2 regions of the Gracilibacillus sp. Marseille-QA3620 genome follow, and region 2 is predicted to be linked to the other one. Evidence: riboswitches for the same ligand, from Rfam matches in the RefSeq annotation. Region 2 holds a riboswitch; the other holds the start of a gene.
The links. Region 2 has a riboswitch for glycine ahead of ACY8DX_RS02365 (amino acid permease). Riboswitches for the same ligand answer to the same signal wherever they lie in the genome.
Positions count from the first base shown of each region.

Region 1 (4,428 bases), 1.7 Mb from region 2:
GCAATTCTGAGAGGCTTGCCTCTGGGACATCCAATTCCGGCAGGGAATAGCCAATACGGCCTGGTTTTGTAAGTTCAAATATTAAAGGCTGATCCTGTTTATGCATGGAAATCCCCCAATTCTTTTGCAAATGTATCAATTTCTTCCCGTGTACGCAGCTCTGTTACGGCAACAAGCATACACCCTTCAAGCTCTGGATAATCACGTCCTAGATCATAACCGCCAATAATTCCTTTCTTAAGGAGCAGACGATTCACTTCTTGAACAGATCCATTTACCTTCACGACAAACTCATTAAAGGATGGTCCCTCAAAGGCTATTTTAAGTCCATTTGATTTAAGAGCCTCTTTTGCATAATGAGCCTTCTGGATATTTTGGACAGCCATCTCCTTCACGCCTTGTTTCCCGAGTGCGGTCATCGCAACAGATGCAGCAAGCGCATTTAAGGCTTGGTTGGAGCAAATATTAGAGGTAGCCTTATCCCTTCTGATATGCTGTTCCCGTGCTTGAAGGGTTAAAACGAAGCCTCGCTTGCCTTCTTCATCCACCGTTTGACCGACAAGACGGCCCGGCACCTTCCGCATTAATTTATTGGTAACGGCAAAGTATCCGCAATGCGGACCGCCAAAGGCTGCAGGGATGCCGAATGGCTGGGCATCGCCAATCACGATATCAGCGCCGAATTCCCCTGGAGGCGTTAATACACCAAGGGATAACGGGTTGCTTGAGACAATCATCATCGCCTTTTGAGCATGAACCAGCTTCTCAACCTCCGCAAGATTTTCAATGCGACCGAAGAAATTCGGATACTGAACAATAAATCCAGCTGTATCTCCGTCTATTTGTTCAGCTAATTTCTCCAAGTCTGTCACGCCATCCTTGCACGCCACAACTTGAAGGTCAATATATTGTCCCTTTGCATAGGTTGCAAGAACAGCACGAGATTCAGGATGAACTGCCTCTGAGACTAGCAGCTTCTTCCTGCGAGTAGACCCAGCGGCAAGCATGGCTGCCTCAGCAAGCGCCGTACCCCCGTCATACATGGAGGAATTGGCTACATCCATACCCGTCAATTCGCAAATCATTGTCTGGAATTCAAAGATAGCCTGCAGCTCTCCTTGCGAAATCTCCGGCTGATAAGGTGTGTAGGCTGTATAAAACTCAGAACGGGAAATGACATGATCAACAATAACCGGCATGTAATGGTCATACACTCCTGCACCAAGGAAGGAGCTATAGCTTTTAAGGTCGGCATTTTTTGCCGCCATTTCAGCTAATTCCTTCAATAGGGCTGACTCTGATTTGGCCGGCTTGATGGCATACTCCCCTTTGAAACGGACATTGGATGGAATATCAGAGAATAGGTCGTCAATTGAATCAACACCAATTGTTTGCAGCATTTCTTTCTCATCTTCGGTAGTCATCGGTAAATAACGGTGGTTCATTTCTGCACTCCTCCTGCTTGCGGACGTTTATAAAATGGGGTTTTGACCACTTTAGCCTTTAATTGCTTGCCGCGAATCTCAACCTTTACTTCTCCATCAAGTGTGGCATATTCACTTTTAATGAGCGCCAAACCAACATTCTTCTTCAAGGTAGGGGATTGGGTGCCTGTCGTGACCTCTCCAATCTGAACACCTCCGGCAATTACCGGATAGCCATGACGCGGGATTCCCCGGTCAATCATCTCGATGCCGACCAGCTTGCGCGGAGCCCCGTTTTCTTTTTGTGCTTTTAATGTTTCTCGACCAATAAAGTCTCCCTTATCAACTTTGACCGTAAAGCCTATTCCTGCTTCTATCGGGGTAATATCCTTCGAAAGCTCCTGTCCGTAAAGCGGCAGTTTAGCCTCAAAACGAAGAGTATCGCGTGCTCCCAGACCGCATGGTATAAGACCGATACGCTCGCCTGCTTTCAGCAGTTCCTTCCAAAGTCCTGCCGCATCCTCGCTTCGGCAGTACAATTCAAAGCCATCCTCCCCTGTATAACCGGTCCTAGAGATCAGCACGTTCATTCCAGCGACCTTCACATCCTCATAAAAGCTGAAGAAGCCTAAGCTTGTTAAATCTGCCTCTGGAGCAAGGGGCTGCAGAACCTCTTCTGCAAGCGGTCCCTGCAAAGCGAGCAGGGCGATTTGTTCAGAAATATTTTCAAGCTCTGCTCCTTCAGTCAAATGGGACGTCAGCCATTCAAAATCTTTGTCAATATTTGAGGCATTCACTACAAGGAGATAGTCATCCTCAGCCTTCTTATAAATAATTAAATCATCGACCGTTCCGCCATCCTCATAGCAGAGAGCTGTGTACTGTGCTTTACCTGCTATCAATTTACTCACATCATTGGTCACCATTTTTTGAAGAAACGGCAGTGAACCTGCTCCCTTGACTGTAAATTCACCCATATGGGAGACATCAAAAAGGCCCGCCTTCGTTCTAACTGCCTCATGCTCATGCTTGATTCCCGAAAATTGCACAGGCAGCTCCCAACCGCCAAAGTCAATCGTCTTTCCGCCGTATTCCCCATATACTGAAATCAGCGGAGTTTGCTTTAACTTCTCCATCCTCTACCTCCCAATGATTCGTATAATCCCTTTTCAATCACAGAAAAAAGGACAGAAACCAGCCCTAATTTTAGGAAATGGTCTCTGTCCTGATACCTGAAAGTTTACCGCATACATCCTGCGTTTCCCCTTTGGTGGCCTCATCTAGTTAAATAGTGAAAGCACTCTCCAGAGTTGCGTCCAGCAAGTGTTCTTTTGCCTGAGAGATTCACGGTCTCAGCCGTTTGCTCCTTCGGCGCCGCAGCCTGCGGTCTCTCCCCTTGCCTTCATTCGCTCATATTTTTATGTAATTGGTTCATACTAAACATCATGCAAAGGGATTAGACTATTATCAAAATAATCTAACAAGATAGTTATATCCTATCATCAAGAGGAACATTGTGGCAAACGTAAACCTCCACTTGAAGAGGAATTGCCCAAGCTTACTATAAGGAAAGACGGGGTCAGCCATGAGCAATATTCCAGATATTCATTTTGAAGATGGGTGGGAAACAGAGCTTGAAGAGAGAATCAATGAAGATGGACCTTGGTCAAGCTATTCTCTTTTTCAACTTAGCATCGAAGCTGAAAAGCAAAAGCTAATACCAGATTTCACTGGGTTAATCGGACCGAAGCATCTTTCGGGATTCACTCCTCTCCCCCACCAGCTCGAAGCAGCAACAGAAGTAATCGAGCGCATGAACGGAAAAGCCATCTTAGCCGATGAGGTCGGTCTTGGAAAGACAATAGAGGCAGGGCTTATTTTAAAAGAGTACATGATTCGAGGACTTGCACGAAAAATACTCATCTTAGTTCCTGCTTCCTTGGTCTCTCAATGGGGAACAGAGCTGAATCAAAAATTTCATATTCCAGCCTGCATTTACCGCAAGGGCTATGGGTGGGATGGAGATATTCTCATAACCTCCATTGATACAGCCAAACGGGAGCCACACCGGTCTGCCATTCTTGAACAATCCTATGATTTGGTCATCATTGATGAAGCTCATAAATTAAAAAACAATAAAACCAAAAACTATGAATTTGTTCAAAAAATCCAAAAGAAGTTCTGCCTGCTGCTGACAGCTACGCCTATCCAAAACAAGATTGAGGAAATTTTCTACCTTGTTTCCTTGCTGAAGCCAGGCCATCTTGGCAGTTATACGAGCTTCAATGAGCGATTCTCCGCCAAAAAGCGTTCCTTGAAGGATGATGCCTACCTGAAGGAATTAGTGAACCGAGTCATGATTCGTAATAAACGCCAGGAAACAGGGATTGAATGGACAAGCAGAAAGGTAGAGTCGGTCTTCATTGAATTCTCCGAGAAGGAGAGAGCCCTTTATGATGCAGTCGCCTCCTTCCGTGAGGCTTTGCCGGAGAAAATGAATACCGGCTTCTCCTCCCTGATTCTTCAGCGGGAGGCCTGCAGCAGCCGAGAAGCTGTCTACTTTACGCTTCGCAATATGCTTGAGAAATATCCAGATGCCAGTGAGACCTATAAGCAGAAGATTCATGAGCTGATTGGCAAGGTAGAAGAGGTGAATGTCAACTCGAAGGCTGAAAAAGCATTAGAGCTGATCAAGAATATTAATGATAAGGTCATTATCTTTACAGAATACCGTGCTACTCAGCTGTATTTGCAGTGGTTCCTCAAGCAAAACGGCATTACATCTGTTCCTTTCCGGGGCGGTTTTAAGCGCAGCAAAAAAGACTGGATGAGAGAGCTCTTTCAAAAGCAGGCACAGGTGCTGATTGCGACAGAAGCCGGCGGCGAGGGAATCAATCTGCAATTCTGCCATCACATCATCAATTTCGACCTGCCATGGAATCCTATGCGGCTTGAACAGCGAATCGGGAGGATACATCGCCTCGGCCAGACTGAAGATGTACGC
Region 1 covers NZ_CM143102.1:3,041,459-3,045,886, forward strand. The annotation lists gene gcvPB (aminomethyl-transferring glycine dehydrogenase subunit GcvPB) at 1-106, opposite strand, end outside; gene gcvPA (aminomethyl-transferring glycine dehydrogenase subunit GcvPA) at 99-1,445, opposite strand; gene gcvT (glycine cleavage system aminomethyltransferase GcvT) at 1,442-2,560, opposite strand; glycine riboswitch at 2,643-2,734, opposite strand; glycine riboswitch at 2,738-2,830, opposite strand; gene ACY8DX_RS15335 (DEAD/DEAH box helicase) at 3,010-4,428, shown strand, end outside.
Region 1: another riboswitch for glycine. It lies ahead of gcvT (glycine cleavage system aminomethyltransferase GcvT); the one in region 2 lies ahead of ACY8DX_RS02365 (amino acid permease).

Region 2 (4,428 bases):
GTTCATGAACCTCCAACGCTTGAAGTACTGTCTGCAGATCTTTTGCATGGGTGATGTATTCATTCCCCTCTGCTGTAACTGTCGATCGTCCATGACTGCGCGGGTCGATGGCAATCACCCGATGTGTCTTGGCAAAATGCCCTATTTGCTTTTCAAATACCTCCAGGGTAAAGGTCCAGCCGGGAATAAACACCAATGGCTCCCCTTGTCCGATATCCCGCACATATAATTCCGCTCCACCAGAGAGCTCCACATACTTCCCACCTTTTGTCATCCTTATCGCCTCCCTCTTCCTATCCTTATTCAAGATACATCATTCGATTCCTTGCAATATTTCATGTATGCTTATGGTGAACATTCATTTCACTTGAAGGGAGCGATTAAGCACCATGAAAACAATGATTGTTTATGCTTCAAAAAGCGGCACCACCAAGACCTGTGCTGAGATGCTCGCACACGAGATTGACGGAGTTACAACCCTCATTGATATTGTCAGCCAAGAGCCTGATCTCAGTGATTATGACACTATTCTTATTGGCGGCCCGATTCGATACGGCAGGCTTCACAGCGCGGTAAAGGAATTTATGCAAAACCATAAGAGCGAACTGCTCGACAAGGAAATTGGTTTATTCATTTGCTGTGGCAATGAACAGCAGGCAGAGCAGCATTTCACCGATAACTTTCCGCCAGAGCTTCTAGCCCATGCACTTGCACATGAATCCTTTGGCGGGGAGATTCGCCTGGATGCACTCAGCTTTATTGAGCGGCTTGTTGGGAAGATGGCTATGAAGAGTCTCGCAGACGGAGAGACCGTCAGCATTCATAAAGATAAGATTGAACATTTTGCACATGCGGTAATGAGTTAAGATGATAAATAATTCCTAAGCCCCATATTATCGGGGCTTTTTTCGTGCCTATCGGGAAGCTGGAACAGCTTCTATCTGCTTCTTTACAAGCTTCGCTAATGCGATGATCGTATCATAGGAGTCATTCTGGAATTCAACTTGGGCAAACTCTGCTCCAAGCTCCGCACATACCTCCTGACATTCAGTACCCACCTCGAAGTATGATTCAATATCCGTTGACAAGGAGAGCAGCTCACAGGTTACAAAGCCTTTCCTGCCTTTTTGAACAAGCTCCTTGATAACCCCTGCCCCCTGAGCATTGGCATAAGGGCCATTCTCACATTAAGAGAATGGCCCTTATTTAATAAATGGCTTTATTCGCTTGTGCATACTCCTCGAATAACTCCATACATTGGGTACGGTCCAGCTCCTCAAGGTCAAGAATGGATGAATCCTCGAAACCATCCTGAATGAAACGATAAATAAAATCATCCCTGAATCCTATCGCCTCTGCGTCCTTCGGTGTGCAGCCATAGTACACCTTATGAATATTAGCCCATATAATGGCCGATAGACACATCGGACATGGAAAACCTGTAGCATACAGTACACAGCCGGATAAATCATGCGTTCCGAGCACCTCACCGGCCTTGCGGATCGCATTGACCTCCGCATGCGCGGTCGGATCATGATCCTTCAGCACGGTATTGGATGCAACCGCAATGACCGTCCCGTTCTTATCAATAATGGAAGCCCCAAACGGTCCCCCATCATTTTGGTTCATCGTTCTTCTTGCTTCTACTATCCCGCGTTTCATCGCATCATTCATCATTTCAACACCTCTTTTGTCTCAAGCACTCTCTTAGTCTATTCATTCAAATGCTCCTCTTATTCTTTACCCCGCACTAATAAACATCAAATGCTTTAGTAAAATCTTATGCCTTAATAACGCTCCTTGTCAGTCTGTTTGTTAGATAAGCTTCCAAATGATTTTTCGACATTTCCCAGTCATTTCCGGTTAAAATAATTGACCAATTTATCGCATTCATGTTAGACTTCCATTATTCTATAAAAATAAATGGGAATCATTTTCCCATGAAAACTGGATACTAGTAAGCGTTGAATGCCGTGGATCAAACTATGGCAGGAGCAGCTTCTGGAGAGACTGTACAGCAAATGTGCAGCGCCGAAGGATTCATAATCTCAGGCAAAAGGACAGGAGAGTAGCAAGTATTGCATTGTTATTTTTCTAAAATGCCCTTTAGAGATTGGATTCTGTTCCAATCTCTTTTTTATTTTCTCGAGGAACTTTATCCGGTTCATCTAGACATACAAGCGGAGGCGAAGAAACATGGGGCAACAAGAGTTAAAACGAGATTTAAAGAACCGGCACGTTCAATTAATCGCCATTGGCGGAACAATTGGAACCGGGTTATTTTTGGGGGCAGGTAAATCAATTGCCCTGGCAGGTCCATCTATCATCTTTTCCTATCTTCTGATTGGGATTGCGTTATTTTTTGTGATGAGGGCTTTAGGGGAATTGCTATTATCGAATACCGGGTATACCTCCTTCACGGAATTCGCCACGGAATATATCGGACCGTGGGCTGGATATGTGACAGGCTGGACCTATTGGTTTTGCTGGATCATGACCGCGATGGCGGACATCATTGCCGTCGGAGTCTACATGCAGTATTGGTTTGACATTCCGCAATGGATACCGGCATTTGCGTGCTTAATTATTCTCGTAGCATTGAATTTATTATCCGTTAAGCTGTTTGGCGAGCTTGAGTTCTGGTTTGCCATCATTAAGGTCATCACGATTATTGCTTTGATTGCGGTCGGAATTGTATTATTGGTCATTGGCTTTCAAACAAATACGGGAACGGTTTCCCTATCAAATATATGGAGTCACGGCGGCATGTTCCCGAATGGGGTCCAAGGCTTCCTGCTCTCCTTCCAGCTTGTCGTCTTTTCTTTCGTCGGCATGGAGCTTGTCGGTGTATCAGCAGCCGAAACAGCTGATCCTAAAAAGAACATTCCCTCGGCAATTAATAAGATTCCGGTACGAATTCTATTATTCTATGTCGGAGCGATTATCGTTATACTAACTATCAATCCATGGACAATGCTGAACGGAGACAGCAGTCCATTCGTCGGTGTATTTACGCTTATTGGCATCCCAGTGGCAGCCGGCATAATCAATTTCGTCGTCATGACATCTGCTGCATCAGCCTGCAACAGTGGTCTCTTCTCCACGAGCCGCATTCTTCACTCCTTAAGTAAGGATGGCTCTGCTCCGGCGAAAATCGGGAAATTGAATAAGAATGCCGTGCCAAGCAATGCGCTATTCCTTTCTGCCGTTGTTGTATCAATTGGGGCCCTTCTCAGCAAGGTCATTCCTGAACAGGCATTTACGATTGTGACGACCATAAGCGCAATCTGTTTCATCTGGGTATGGAGCATTATCCTGATTGCCCATATCCGTTATAAGAAAACACGGCCAGAACTTGCTGCTAAATCGACGTTCAAGGCACCATTCGCCCCATTCATCAACTATGCCGTTTTAGCGTTATTCGCACTCGTACTAATTGTCATGCTGTTTGCTGAGGCAACGAGACTCGCACTCTTACTGACACCAATTTGGTTCATCGCTTTAGTATTTCTTTATAATCGGCAGCGAAGTAAGATTGAAGTAGTAGAAAATAAGTGTTAACCATAGGAACCCGCCTAGAGAGGCGGGTTCTTTTTTACACCCACGCTTGGTCAATTTTAATTAATGGAATATTTTGCGGTTTATATAAGGGATATCTATTTTAGACCTCAAATATACTTTATTAACAGGAAATGCAGGCAGTAAATACTTAGCTGTTCAGAAGGGAAAGAGGATATTGTTTAAAAAAATATTAACCATTACTCTTACTTTATTATTATTAATTGGTACAAGTTTTAGTTTGTCACATCATTATCATTCCAATTTCCTTGACGATTCTTTTTTTGTAGGAGTAATCTTCACCCTATTCAATTGGTTTTTCACTTCAACCGGAGAGCTTAAAGCTCGATACTATGACCAAGCTATACAAGGGGTTCGCGGGATAAAAACAGATATACCAAATGTAAATAAAGAATTCTTCTTTTATCCAAACCTTCCTTTTCTCACATCCTTGATCTATACCCTTATTGCCTTTACCACAAAGTTTTATTGAGAAGGAAATGAACAAAATTAATTTTGTTACACTTAAAACAATCCATAGAATCATTATCTTCCCGAGTGAAAAAGCTCAATGCATTCCTCCCCCTCCATAAGTCATCATCCGGGTTCTTTTTCCAGCATTTTAGTATACTTATCCCTAATCAGCTTCATTTATAAGGGGGATTATCATGGAATAGTATCGTATTGATGCAAGCAAGGGACTTTAATTTGGTATTTATACATTGGGCGACCATTTACCTAATCCGCATACCGGGGACATTCAAGCGTTCTATTGACGCTTACCGGGAAGCAGCCAGACAAAACGGCTATGACCCATCTACCCTTCCAGTCGCAACGGCTGGCTTCTTCTTTATCGCAGACGATGCCGAG
Region 2 covers NZ_CM143102.1:462,670-467,097, reverse strand. The annotation lists gene ACY8DX_RS02385 (alpha/beta fold hydrolase) at 1-274, opposite strand, end outside; gene ACY8DX_RS02380 (flavodoxin domain-containing protein) at 390-866, shown strand; gene ACY8DX_RS02375 (hypothetical protein) at 915-1,058, opposite strand; gene ACY8DX_RS02370 (nucleoside deaminase) at 1,207-1,677, opposite strand; glycine riboswitch at 1,992-2,074, shown strand; gene ACY8DX_RS02365 (amino acid permease) at 2,197-3,561, shown strand; partial or broken gene ACY8DX_RS02360 (LLM class flavin-dependent oxidoreductase) at 4,318-4,428, shown strand, end outside.